One region of the Brevibacillus sp. FW306-2-1A-C05A genome, then DNA from elsewhere that is predicted to be linked to it. Evidence: riboswitches for the same ligand, from Rfam matches in the RefSeq annotation. Region 1 holds a riboswitch; each other region holds the start of a gene.
What was found. A riboswitch is a leader RNA that binds a small molecule or an ion and turns the genes downstream of it on or off. The one in region 1 is predicted to bind S-adenosylmethionine.
Positions count from the first base shown of each region.

Region 2: it holds a riboswitch for S-adenosylmethionine, as region 1 does, so the genes downstream of both, mtnK (S-methyl-5-thioribose kinase) here and AC3WJN_RS01870 (homoserine dehydrogenase) in region 1, are expected to answer to the same signal.
Region 3: it holds a riboswitch for S-adenosylmethionine, as region 1 does, so the genes downstream of both, AC3WJN_RS10420 (methionine ABC transporter ATP-binding protein) here and AC3WJN_RS01870 (homoserine dehydrogenase) in region 1, are expected to answer to the same signal.
Region 4: it holds a riboswitch for S-adenosylmethionine, as region 1 does, so the genes downstream of both, AC3WJN_RS03480 (MetQ/NlpA family ABC transporter substrate-binding protein) here and AC3WJN_RS01870 (homoserine dehydrogenase) in region 1, are expected to answer to the same signal.

Region 1 covers NZ_JBYSWV010000001.1:352,503-355,864, reverse strand. The annotation lists gene AC3WJN_RS01875 (DinB family protein) at 1-335, shown strand, start outside; cobalamin riboswitch at 440-639, shown strand; SAM riboswitch class I at 1,105-1,212, shown strand; SAM riboswitch class I at 1,356-1,465, shown strand; gene AC3WJN_RS01870 (homoserine dehydrogenase) at 1,549-2,811, shown strand; gene AC3WJN_RS01865 (hypothetical protein) at 2,878-3,033, opposite strand; gene AC3WJN_RS01860 (CapA family protein) at 3,192-3,362, opposite strand, start outside.
Region 2 covers NZ_JBYSWV010000023.1:29,908-33,269, reverse strand. The annotation lists gene AC3WJN_RS14940 (sigma-70 family RNA polymerase sigma factor) at 1-442, shown strand, start outside; gene AC3WJN_RS14935 (anti-sigma factor) at 439-1,632, shown strand; SAM riboswitch class I at 1,725-1,870, shown strand; gene mtnK (S-methyl-5-thioribose kinase) at 2,051-3,280, shown strand; gene mtnA (S-methyl-5-thioribose-1-phosphate isomerase) at 3,277-3,362, shown strand, end outside.
Region 3 covers NZ_JBYSWV010000013.1:39,181-42,542, reverse strand. The annotation lists gene AC3WJN_RS10430 (MetQ/NlpA family ABC transporter substrate-binding protein) at 1-204, opposite strand, end outside; gene AC3WJN_RS10425 (methionine ABC transporter permease) at 264-929, opposite strand; gene AC3WJN_RS10420 (methionine ABC transporter ATP-binding protein) at 930-1,943, opposite strand; SAM riboswitch class I at 2,043-2,160, opposite strand; gene AC3WJN_RS10415 (hypothetical protein) at 2,266-2,529, opposite strand; gene AC3WJN_RS10410 (hypothetical protein) at 2,675-2,824, opposite strand; gene AC3WJN_RS10405 (LCP family protein) at 2,890-3,362, opposite strand, start outside.
Region 4 covers NZ_JBYSWV010000002.1:117,390-120,751, forward strand. The annotation lists gene AC3WJN_RS03475 (methionine ABC transporter ATP-binding protein) at 1-503, opposite strand, end outside; gene AC3WJN_RS03480 (MetQ/NlpA family ABC transporter substrate-binding protein) at 544-1,377, opposite strand; SAM riboswitch class I at 1,500-1,602, opposite strand; gene AC3WJN_RS03485 (hypothetical protein) at 1,822-2,172, shown strand; gene AC3WJN_RS03490 (ABC transporter substrate-binding protein) at 2,494-3,362, shown strand, end outside.

The DNA of each region.
Region 1 (3,362 bases):
AAGAAGTGTTGGGGCATCTGATCGATACGGAGCGGATTATGAGCTACCGCTTGCTGCGAATTGCCCGGGGAGATCAGACACCGCTCGTCGGATTTGACGAAAATGCGTATGTTGCGCAAGCTTTTTTTCAGAAACGCGACCTGGCCGATTTGCTCGAAGAATATCAGGCTGTTCGGCAGTCGACGCGCGCTCTGTTGCGGGGAGTGGCAGAGGAGGCGTGGACGCGAACAGGGACGGCCAACGGCAACAAACTGTCCGCACGCACTTTGGCCTATGTCATTGCCGGGCATGAGGCCCATCACTGTCGCATATTGCGGGAAAGGTATTCACTGTAGACGGTATGCAAAAGCGAACCGCGTTGATTTGATTCGTCCCTTTCGCTTGTTTATTCTACCATTTTCAGGAAAAGTAGAATAGAATGGTAGTAACGATTTGCAAAATTGCATACGGGGGAACAGGTTCCTTGCGGCGATTCGCTGCTAAGGATAATAGGGAAGCTCGGTGCAAATCCGACACGGTCCCGCCACTGTAAGAGGGGAGTTTCGCGCACACAGGCCACTTGTCCAGCCGCTGGACAGGGAAGGCAGCGCCAGACGATGATCCCGAAGTCAGGAGACCTGCCTGTTTCAACAACACTGATGGACCTACGGGAGATAGGGAGGTGTTAGAGGACTCGCCATACTGGCAAACGGACAAGGATGTCTATTGCTTGCCTGCGCATTTTCTAACGATCGGATCTTTTTTCGATCAGTAGAAAATGCGTTTTTTGTTTTGGGGAGAGGAAATCGGCGCTGATTGACCGTGAGCAACTCAAAGGAGGGAGCAGCATGGTTCAGCTTTTCATCTGTCAATGGTGCGGTTATGTCGAAGAACGAGAGCTGTCGGGGGAAAGCGAGGAAGGGCTGGTCCGTTGCGTTTGCTGCAGTACGGAGGAAGTCGAAAGCGTTTTTGCCAGGTGAAGGCGACCGTACATTCGGAACGGTTGTCCCGTTTTTGGCCGTATCTGAACCGTTTCTGACCGCATCTAGCCTGGTTAAAAACGAAAAAGAATTTTGTTGACGAATGCTTTGGAATTTCTTAGAATAGGCTCAACAGCAAACAAAGTTCTTATCCAGAGAGGTGGAGGGTCTGGCCCGATGAAGCCCGGCAACCGTTGCGTAGTGCGACAAGGTGCCAATTCCTGCGGGGCGTTTTCGTTCCGAAAGATAAGAAGCGGGTACATCGTAGCAGTTATGACGAACCTTCTTCTTAGCGAAGAAGGTTTTTTGATGTTTCCGCTCAACAAAGGCTTTCTTTTCCAATAATCTTTTCGCTTGGCCGCTTTCTCGACGAGAAAGAGCAAAAATTCATAGTTTTCTTTATCCAGAGAGGCGGAGGGACTGGCCCGATGAAGCCCGGCAACCGTCACACAGCTTGTGACAAGGTGCCAATTCCTGCAGGGCGGAAGCGTCCTGGGAGATAAGGAGAAGGATTTCGTTGATGCCAAAACCTTCTTCTTAGCGGGAAGGTTTTTTCTTTTTACGAAAATATTGCTATGAGGTGGTAGAAATGAGCGCAGGTGTAGTCAAGGTAGGGCTGCTTGGATTGGGAACAGTAGGGGGCGGCGTCATCAAGACGATTCGTTCGCAGCAGGAGAAGCTGGCTGCGAGATTGGGCAAGCGAATCGAAATTGTCAAAGCATTGGTCCGCGATTCGGAAAAAGAACGGGCCGTTCAGGTAGATCCCGCGCTTTTGACCACGGATTTTGAGGACGTGTTGAAAAGCGATGTGGACATTGTCGTCGAGGTGATGGGGGGCGTCGAGCCGACGTATGACTACGTCCGTGCCTTGATCGAAAAAGGCTGCCACGTGGTGACGGCGAACAAGGAGCTGCTTGCCAAACGCGGCACAGAGTTGGTCGATCTGGCAAACCGGCATCAGGTCCATCTGGCCTATGAGGCGAGCGTGGCAGGCGGCATCCCGATTTTGAGCGTGCTGCGACAGTTTTTGCGCACGAACGATATTCAAGGAGTGCGCGGCATTCTCAACGGTACGACGAACTTCATCCTGACGAAAATGGAAGCGGAGCAGCTCCCCTATCAGGAAGTGTTGAAGCAAGCGCAGGAGCTGGGGTATGCGGAAGCCGATCCGCGCTCTGACGTGGAAGGATTCGACGCGATGTACAAACTGTACATTCTCGCGCAGCTTGTGTACGGAGAATCGCTGCCGCTTGCAAATGTCGTGCGCAAAGGGATTGCCGATTTGTCTCCTGGTCACATCCGTATCGCAAACGAGCTGGGCTACCGGATCAAGCTGATTGCCCAGGCGCACAAAACAGAGCAAGGAATCCGGCTCTCGGTTCAGCCGACCATGCTGCCTGTCGCTCATCCGCTGGCGCAAATTCAGGATGCTTTCAACGCTGTTCAGCTTTCCGGAAACATCGTAGGCGATCTGCTGTTTACGGGCAGAGGCGCAGGCGAGCTGCCGACGGCAAGCGCCGTTGTCGAGGATTTGGCTTATTTGTTGACGCAGCCGTTTACCCCGCATCCGGCCTGGAAGGAAAAAACGGCCGAAGCGCAGCCGGGTCAATGGCAGGACGAGCGCGTGCTGTGTTATCTCGAAGGCTCGTGTCTCGCTGCGACGCCTGATCGCGTCCTGCATTTCTTGCGCGAGGCGGGCGTGACGGTGACGAAGCTGAAAGTCCAATTCGATCTGGGCGGAGTATTGCGCGCGGGGTTGATCGTAACAGGGATTCGCGAAGAGCACGAGGAAGTGCTGAAAAGCGATTTTGGCCTGTCCGTCCGCTGCTTCCCGCTGCTGGAAACGGCATAACCCGAAAAAGCGGCGCAAAAGAAAAAACGGGCAGGCAGCAAGGACGAATGCCAGATGGATGGCGTCCTACTGCCTGCCGTTTTTGTCCGAATGCTTGGGGGGATCAGGGGCGGAGCCGTTTTGCTGGTTTCCCGGGAAGACGGCTTTTTCCCATTTGGTCATGAAATAGCCCGAGAGCAGAAAAACGCCAATGGCTGCTACGGTAATGATGGCTCCTGTCATGCTCTCCCTCCTTTTGCTCGTAAAAGCGGTCTTGCTATGGTTTACGAATAAGGCTTGGAGAGGTTTCAGCCAAAAGAACAGGGATGCGCCCGTTTTTTCATGAGCGGCTTCCGGCTGAAGTGGCGAATAGGACGGGGGTTATACTATGCCATGCCATGCTAACTTCCCCGCACGCGGCCCTCTGCGTCAATCTGGACGTTTTCCGAGAGCGATTCGATTCGCTTGCGCAAAGCGGCTCCATCTGTGGCGTTCATCGGCACGGCTTGTCCCAGTTCGGCGTGGAACGGAAGCATTGTCAGGTCGCAGGCGGCGTTTTTCGTACAGCTTGC
Region 2 (3,362 bases), on a different contig from region 1:
TCTTTTCCGGCTCACACGCGATCGGAGGCAGGCGGAAGACTTGACGCAGGAGACTTTTTTTCGCGCGTATGCCTCCCTGGATGACTATCACGGGGAAAAAGTGCGGCCGTGGCTGTTCAAGGTAGCATACCACGCCTTCGTGGACTGGCATCGCAAACAGAAGCGGCGGCCAGTCGATTACGTCGGGAGCGTGCCGGAACGACTGGATGCTTCCGCCGTCGATCCCGCTGACCAGCTCGTGAACCAGGAGTTGTGGGAGGCTGCATCCGCCTGTTTGGAGCGGCTGCCGGAAAAGCAGCGACAGGTGATTTTGCTGTCGGCGATGCAGTTTTCCTACGCGGAAATGGCGGAGGTGCTGGGAATCGAACTGGCGGATGTCAAGCGCTCCCTGTTTCGGGGACGGCAAAAGATGCGGCAACTGTGGAAGGAGGAAGGGCTATGACGAACCAAAACGGGGATGACCGCGAGCAAAAACTGCTTGCTTACCTGAGAGGGGATTTGACGGGCGAGGAAGCGAAACGGCTGGGCGAGGAACTGGCAGACGACGAAGAGTACGGGAAGCGGCTGGAACGGCTATTGCTCGGGGAAGAACAAGGGACAGACGGCAAGCAGGAGGCTGCGCCAGGGCTTTCGGAAGCAAGACAACGGGCGATCGTCCGCCGGGGAAAGTGGAAAAACAGGCTGACGACCTCCTTCTATGCCTTCGCGATTCCTTGCCTCGCGGGTGTGCTCTTGCTGTTCGTAAACGGCTGGGTGGGGACGCTGATGCATGACGATTTGTTCCGGGTGGCACGGGACATGGTCAATTTTACCCAGCCTGGCGTGAGCGTGGGCAGCAGCGGCTCGCAGGTGGGGCTGTTGTACGGCAGCATCGACATGGAGCTGCGAGAGCAGGTTGGCAAGGAGGCCAAAAGCGCTGGCCGCTTTCGGAGCACGAATGTGCTGTGGAACGTGAGCGCCAGACCGGAGTGGACAGGGGGCGTCAGGGAGCAAAAGCTGTTTTTCCGCTATCCGCTATCGGCCGGAGAACCGGAAGAAGACACGTCCTTTTTGCGCACGCCTGCCTGGACGACGCTGGAAAAGCTGCCGGAAGGAACGGTTTCCCAACTGGCGATCTCGTTTGACAGCTTCCTGACGTATGAGCAGTATGTCGAGCTGGTTTCCCGCCATGTCAGCAGCTACAACCAGGAGACGGTCTGGTTTGCCGTCGACACTGGCGTGGAGGTGAAACAAGTTGACGGGGAAGCCGGCAATCTGCTACTCGGCCCGGGGGAGGTCTGGGGCTTTGCCGAGCGGGAGCTGGATTACGGAACCGCGCCGATTCAGGTGAACGGAGAAGGCGAGCGGCGAATGGCCGCCTTCATGGGCGAGATGAAGTATTTGACCGAGCAAAAAAGCTTGGCGCGCGACATGGGCTACGCGCTGCTTTCGGGCGGCAATCCGCAACTCGAGGAGCGCTATCGCTATTTGCAGGAAAAAGGCGTGCGCATCTACGGCGCCGTCCTGACCGGGCCGACGAAGGAGCTGCTCAGGCTCAAGGAGGAAAAGTCGATTACCGCCGCGTTTGTCGGCAAAATCGACTGGTGGAACTGGGAGCGCCCCGCCGCCTCGGGGACGCAGAATAGCTGGTAGAAGGCGAGCCGTTTTTGCAAAAAAAGAGTGTTGACATCGTGGAACCGCAGGTTGTATGATTCAAACTAAATCAAAACCGCATACGTTTGGATACCTTATCCAGAGAAGGTGGAGGGACTGGCCCGATGATACCCGGCAACCGACACGACGCGATTTCAACGCGAGCAGCGATTGAAGCAAAAAGCGACGTGCACGGTGCTAATTCCTGCAGAAACAAAAGTGGTCTGGAAGATAAGGGGGACATGACACGTTATTTGTACGTGACGACAGCGACCTCTTTTCTTCGGAAAAGAGGTCTTTTTGTATGTCACAGCACGAACGCCGATTGCCGCATGACACCGTTTGACCGCAAGGCTGGGGGATATGACCAGTCCGCTACAGATAGAGAGAAACTACTTAACGAGGGGAGTAATCAATCATGGCATACCGCGCATTGACTGAACAGGAAGCAGTAGAGTACGTAAAAGGCTTGCCGGGTCTGTTTACAGAGGGGGCCGAGTTGACCAGCCGCGAAATCGGGGACGGGAACCTGAATCTGGTGTTCGATATTCAGGAGTCGGCTACCGGAAAAAAAGTGATCGTGAAGCAGGCGCTGCCGTTTGCGAGAGTCGTGGGCGAGTCGTGGCCGCTGACCATCGACCGCGCCCGGATCGAGAGCGAAGCGCTTCGCATCCAGCACAAATACGTACCGGACCTGGTGCCGGAAGTGTACCACTTCGATCAGGAGCTGGCCCTGACGGTGATGGAAAACGTAGGCGACCACATCATCATGCGCAAAGGCTTGATTGAGGGCAAGCGCTATCCGCTTTTTCCGAAGCAGATCGGCCGTTTTCTCGCGCACACCTTGTTCTACACATCGGATTTGGGCGCGCATCCGTACGACAAAAAAGCGCTCGTCGGAACATTCATAAATCCGGAATTGTGCAAAATCACAGAAGATCTCGTCTTTACCGATCCGTACGAAAATGCGCCGACCAACGACTTCAACCCGCTGATTCGCCGGGAAGTGGAAGCGATCTGGAACAACAAGCCGCTCAAGCTGGAGATCGCCAAGCTGAAATACGACTTCCTCACGCGCGCAGAAGCGCTGCTGCACGGCGACTTGCACACGGGCAGCATTTTCATCACCGAGACGAGCCTGAAAGCGATCGACCCGGAATTTGCCTACTACGGGCCAATCGGCTTTGACATCGGCGCGGTCATCGCCAACCTGCTGCTCAACTACGCAGGTCAACACGGATTGCAAGAAGACCCAGGAGAACGCGACTCGTACCGCGAATACTTACTGGAAACGGTGGAAGATGTCTGGAACGAATTCGTTTCCCAGTTCGTTCAGCTCTGGCACAAACAGGCAAAAGAGCGCAGCGCTCACGTCGAAGGTTTGTGGCAAAGCTACGTGAAGCGACTGATTCAGGACACGGCGGGCTATGCCGGCTGCAAAATTTTGCGCCGCGTGATCGGGCTTGCGGGAGTGGCTGATCTGAACACCATCGCAGACGATGAAAAACGGGCAGAAGCCGAGCGACTGGCGCTGGCGATCGGAGAAGCGCTGATTCTCGGCCGCAGCAACGTCGACGAATCGACAGACATCACGGACATCGTCCGCCAGGTAACCGCACGCTACTATCAGGAGGCAACGACAGTATGACAACCAGTACACAAACAACGCCAGTCAAGTGGGAAGACGACGCGCTCGTCTTGCTTGACCAGACGCGTTTGCCAGTAGAGAC
Region 3 (3,362 bases), on a different contig from region 1:
GCCTTGTTCTTTCAGTTTTGGTGCGATGTGCTTCAGGATTGCTGCGTGTGGAACCGGAGAAGCGCCTACTTTCAATGTCACTTCTTGTTGTCCGCCTTGTGCGCCGCCTTCGGCTGGAGCTGGAGCAGTCTCCGTTTTGCCTCCGCACGCTGCCAAAGAAAATGCCAATACGGTAGAAAGTACAGATACGACTAGCTTTTTCATAAATGATTTCCCCCTACTTTTTTTGATCTTTGTACTTGCAAACTTCTATGGGAAAGACCTTACTTGCGGCTGAAACGCAATACCAGGCGATCACCCAGCGACTGTAAGATCTGCACCAACACGAGCAAAATGACGACAGTGACAATCATGACATCGGTCTGGAAGCGCTGATAACCGTAACGGATAGCCAAGTCGCCCAGACCGCCGCCGCCGATTACCCCGGACATGGCCGTGTAGGACACGAGCGCAACGGTCGTAATCGTAATTCCGGCCACCAGTCCCGGACGAGACTCTGGCAGCAGGACGTTCCAGATGATTTGCCAATTGGACGCCCCCATCGACTGGGCGGCCTCAATGACTCCGCGATCTACCTCGCGCAGAGAGGTTTCCACCAGCCGCGCAAAAAACGGGGCGGCCCCGATCACGAGCGGCGGAATCGCTCCGAGTACGCCGAGCGAAGTGCCGACGATCAGTTTCGTGACCGGAATCAGCAAGATCATCAGAATGATGAACGGCACGGAACGCAATACGTTGACGATGAATGAAGCAACCGAGTAAAACGCCTTGTTTTGCAGCAACTGTCCACGTGAAGTAAGGAATAAAATGATTCCCAGCGGCAAGCCGATCAGGATCGTAAACAACGTGGAGAAACCCAGCATCGTCAGTGTGTCTAGTGTACCCTCAGCGATCTCCGACCAATCCACATTTTCCATTGTCCAGTCCATCTATATCACCTCTACTTCCAAGCCACGCTGACGCAACGTCTCGATGGTTTTTTCGTTTTGACGGACATCGCCTTCCAGTTCGACGACCAGTTGGCCGTACGGCGTATCCTTCATGCGGGAAATCGTTCCCTGCAAAATGCTGAATACTGTGCCTGTCTCCTGCATCGTCTGGAACAAAATCGGCTGGTACGTCTTTTCTCCCAGGAAGGTGACGCGCGCAATCGTGCGGTTCCCCGCTGCTTTTTCGTGCGCGACAGCTTCGCGCAGCTCGGTGGAATCTGCCACCTGCTCGACAAATTCCTGCGTAGTCGGATGCTGCGGCTTGAGGAACACGTCCAGCACCTCACCCGACTCGACGATTTTTCCGCCGTCGATCACGCCTACGCGGTCGCAAATGGAGCGGATGACGTGCATCTCGTGCGTAATCAGCACGATGGTCAATCCCAGCTTGCGGTTGATGTCCAAAAGCAGCGCCAAAATCGAGTTGGTCGTCTGCGGATCGAGCGCCGAGGTCGCTTCGTCACACAGCAGCACTTTCGGATCGTTTGCCAGCGCCCGTGCGATGCCGACGCGCTGCTTCTGGCCGCCGGACAACTGGGACGGGTATTTGTCCCGGTGCGCTTCCAGCCCTACCAGCTTGAGCAGATCGTCCACTTTTTTCTGAATCTCCGCCTTCGGACGCTTGGCCAGCTTGAGCGGAAACGCGACATTTTCCCCGACGGTGGACGAGGACAGCAGGTTGAAGTGCTGGAAAATCATCCCGATCTCGCGGCGCTTTTCCTGCAGCTTGACATCGTCGAGCTTGGTCAGGTCGACCCCATCGACGATGACTTGTCCCGACGTAGGGCGCTCCAGCAGGTTGATGCAGCGGATCAAGGTACTTTTCCCCGCCCCGGAATGGCCGATAATCCCGTAAATTTCCCCTTTATCTATAGAAAGATCAATCCCGAGCAACGCCGGAATCGTCTTGCCCTGCACTTGATAGCTTTTATGCAAATTTTTCAATTGAATCAACGCATCCACCTCCCAGCAAAATCCTTGTGAAAAACGTAAAAACCCCTTTTTCATAAACGAAAAAGGGGCTGCAACGCATGTATACGTTCGCATCCACCCTTCTCATCTATCAAGATCCAACCAATCTTGTAGGAATTGGCACCGCGACGTCCATTTCAAAAAATGAACCGGTTGCCGGGCTTCATCGGGCCTGTCCCTCCGCCTCTCTTGATAAGAAAGATTTCCACGTATATTATGTTCGTTTTTCATATTTTCATGATACAAACCGGATTATATCCTTTTTGAAAATATCCCGTCAATAGCAATCACAGGAAAAACTTTTTTAATCCATTACTCCGTTGCGAATGATGGTGGCATTGACGTGAAAATGAAACGTCGCTTTCTCAAGGATTCTCGCCTTCAAGCGTATGCGAATATCGAACACCGGCGGCGATACTTGCTCCAGCTTGATTCGGGCGTTGCTGGAAATCGTGTCAAAAGCAAGGTGCACCATATCCTTGGGATTGCCGCGGTTCTTGTCGGTCTTCCCGAAAATTTGCGCCGGGACGGACGTGTCGTAGCTGCCAATCCGGAATTTCCCGTGCACGAGCTTGATGAGAAACGCTTCCTTGGGCGATAGCCTTCGAGCAGGCGCTGAATCGCCTCCTGGGTGTGATAGACCCGATTGCTCCCGGCTCCCCCGAGCTGCCGCTCCACTTCCCCTATGCTTGCCTCAGCCAGACAAATTTCTCTCAGCTTCGGGATGAGCTCGCTGTAAACGACTTGGCATCCGCCATGCTGGTCAAAAAATACAGCCGCATGCGGCCGTCCGGCTCGTCGATATGTTCCGTTCGCAAGTCCCCTGTATGGGAAAACCATTTACGCGCAATCTCCTGGTCCATTCCCCTCACCCCCATACATAGCAAATCATGGTTAGTCTGCCCGAAAACACAAAAAAACAGCACGCTCAATTTGGCGTGCTGTTTTCGTTGCTATCGGTCGTGCTATTCGTTTGCGAAACCGCTTCTTCTGCTGGCGGTTCCAGCTTTTCCTTGATAAAAGACTGGATCTGGTCGACATCCGGAATGAGCACCGCGCCTGCCCGATGGGATTCGCGGAACATCCCCATTGGCGGCAATTGGTAGTTGCCTGGCTCCGCGGTGTTTAATTTCAGCCCAAGCGCAGACAGCCTCAGCATATCCATGGAACTGATATTCGTCTGGATATACGGCGTCACTTCTTTCAGGATGGACGGCAATTGAATCAAGGTCGTGCCGCTCTTCATCTGGCTCACCACAGCCGTCAGCAGCTTGCGCTGACGCTCTGTGCGCGTGTAGTCCGATGTGGCGTCATGGCGAAAACGAACGTATTGCAGAGCCTTGTTGCCATCCAGTTGCTGCAGTCCCTTTTTCAAATTGATGTCGTAGATGCCTTTATCGG
Region 4 (3,362 bases), on a different contig from region 1:
GTCGCTTCGTCGCACAGCAAAATTTCCGGATCGGTGGCGAGTGCCCGGGCAATGCCTACCCGTTGCTTTTGCCCGCCGGACAGTTGGGAAGGATAGGCGTTTGCCTTGTCCGCCAGACCGACGAGGCGCAGCAAGTCTTCTACCTTGCGCTTGATAACGTCCTTTGGCACTCGGTTCATCCGCAATATTTCCGCCACGTTGTCAAAGACGTTGTAGGAGGAAAGCAGATTGAAGTGCTGAAAAATAATGCCGATCTTTTTGCGCGCCTGGCGCAGCTCTTTTTCCTTCAGCTCAAGCAGATTTTGCCCGTTGACGACTACGGAGCCGCTCGTCGGCTTTTCCAACAGGTTGATCGTGCGGAGCAGGGTACTTTTCCCCGCTCCGCTAAAGCCGATCACGCCGTAGATTTGCCCTTTTTCCACGTTCAGAGATACGCCCTTCAAGGCTTCGACCTGCCTGGCTCCTACCTTGTACGTTTTATGAATATCAGTTAGCTGTATCATCACGAGTGTCTCCTTGTTGTCGGTTGTTCCCGGCATGTTTTTACCAGGACGGCAGCACGGCTCCTTCAAAGTGTTCGTCGATAAACTTCTTCACTTCTTCCGAGCGGTAGATGTCCACGAGCTTTTTGTAGGTCGGGTTGTCTTTGTCTGCTTCTCTGACGGCGATGATGTTGACGTAAGGAGAATCAGACGTTTCCGAGAAGATCGCGTCTTTTTTCGGCGAATAGCCTGCTTCCATGGCGAAGTTGGTGTTGATCGAAGCGACTTCCACGTTGCCGAGCGAGCGAGCCAAAAACGCTGCCTCCAGCTCCTTGAATTGCAGTTTTTTCGGATTTTCCACGATGTCCAGCGGAGTCGCGTTGTCTTTCACGCCGTCTTTGAGCTTGATAAGTCCGGCAGCCTGGTAGAGCAACAGAGCGCGGGCGCGGTTCGTCGGGTCGTTTTGGATGCCGACCACGCCGCCTTCCGGGATGTCCTCTACTTTTTTATGCTTGGTGGAGTAGAGCCCCATCGGGAAGGTTACGCCTTTGCCGATCTCGACGATTTTGGTTTTGTGGTCCTGATTGAACTTGGCCAGGAACGGGATGGTCTGGAAGCTGTTCATATCGAGATTGCCTTTATCGAGAGCCTGGTTCGGTTGCACATAGTCGTTGAACACAACCAGCTCCACGTCGATTCCTTGGCCTTTGGCGACTTCTTTTACTTTGTTGAAAATTTCTTCGTGAGGGCCGCCTGTCACGCCGACCTTGATTTTGGTTTGCTGTTCAGCAGCAGCTCCACCGTTTGCGGGAGCCGCTTCCTGTTTGCCGCCGCACGCCGTAACGAGAGAAGCAGCTAGCAGAAGCGAAGTGAGAAATAAGCCTGTCTTTTTCATGAAAATTCCCCTTTTCTTTGGTGTTTGTATATCTTGAAAATAGTAACCGGGAAAACAAAAAGCCTCTTCCGCTAAGAAGAGGCTTGTAACTGCGCATGCAACATTCACAGTGGTCAATGCCTCTCTTATCTGTCGGAATTGATTTCCGCTGGATTTGGCACCATATCGGTGGGATAGGTTGCCGAGGTGTCATAGGGCCAGTCCCTCGACCTCTCTTTATAAGAGAAGTGGCTTATGAAATTCGGTCAAAGCAAATTGCCTACAATTCATATTAGGTTAGTTGGATTATAGCTTGCCGATTTCGACCTGTCAATTGTTTTTCCGAACGAATTTTTGACTGAAAAATGTAAAAATGATCTAAATACGAATGTTTGCTTGCTCTAGCCAGAAATCATATGTATAATGGGAGCAACGAATCCGATAACAGCTCTCGCGGGTGATGTCATGAGTTTAACAGACACGAATGAAACGAGAAAAAAGCTGTCTGCCATTTATAATGAGATAGCGAAAGAGTTGTTCGGATTTGGAACGACTTTGCTGAGAGTGACCATTGAGAATCAGTTGATTACCTTCCACGCCAAGCATCGCCGTTCACCGCGCTCTGCCGCGCTTGAAGGCGAAGCCCCGGCCCTGAAGCTCGAAGTCGATTTTCGCATGTCTCTTCTTTATAAGAGGAAACTGAAAGAACGGCTGGAAGAAGAGATGGGTCTGAAGCTGGAAGCTGTGCTAAGAGACTATGACGCGCCTACGCAGTGGGCGATTACGAATGTGATTGTGAGCGGCTCGGAAAATTAAATACTTGCCCCATTCGTTCGGATTTTCCCTTTTGATTTATCTCAAGGGAAGACCGTGAAAATGGTGTGAAACGGGTGTCGCTTCTCTTTGTTTACGAAGAAAAGTGCTCTTGTTTAGAATGTATCGTTCTATTCAAGGGTGCTTTTCTTTTTTCTTTTTCAGCTTCTCAACGCTTGGCAAAGGGGGTGGTTGATGAATAAAATCACCGAACGAGGGAAACAGTAGGGGGTTTCACGACACGCAGTATAAAAACGAGAAAACACTTCATTCTATGAGATGGAATCATTCGTCATTTATAAGCCGAACGGGAGGAACATTACGATGAAAAAAATGCTGACAGGAATACTTTCTGCTTCCATGCTGTCTCTGGTGCTTGCAGGCTGCGGCAGCAGCGACAAACCGCAGGAGGGAGCAGCAGGCGAAGCTGCCAAAGGCGAGCCGCAAAAGCTGGTAATCTCTACATGGGGCTTTTCTGAAGACTTTTTCCGCAAAGAAATCTACGAACCATTTGAAAAAGAGCACAACGTGAAAATCGTGCTCGAAATCGGAAACAACGCCGAGCGTCTGAACAAAATCCGCCAAGGCAGTTCCGACGTCGATCTGATCTATCTCTCCGACTACTATGCGCAGCAAGGAATCGACAGCGGCGTATTTGAAAAAATCGACCGCAGTCGCATTCCGAACCTGAACCAGATTTACGATATCGCCAAAGCGCCGCTGGGCGAGGACTACGGTCCAGCCTACACGATCGGACAATTCGGGATTGCCTACAATCCGAAGCTGGTCACAACCGAGATCAAAGATTGGAAAGACCTGTGGAGCCCTGAGTTGGCAGGCAAGCTGACACTGCCGAACATCACGTCCACCACAGGCCCGATGATTCTCGACAGCGCTTCGATGGTAGCAGGTAGCGCAGAGTTTAACGAAGACCAGGCGTTTGCAAAAATGAAAGAAGCGAATAAAGGCGTTGTGAAGTATTACGACAAAACTTCCGAGTACGTGAACATGTTCAGCCAGGAAGAAATCGCAGTGGGTCCGATCATGGAAATGTACTTCAAAGACATCCAGGCAGCCGTGCCAGAAGCGGTATTCGTCGCTCCGGCAAGCGGTGGCTACGCCGTAATGAACACCGTCAACATCGTCAAAGGCAGCAAAAACAAGCAACTGGCCGAGGACTTCATCAACTATCA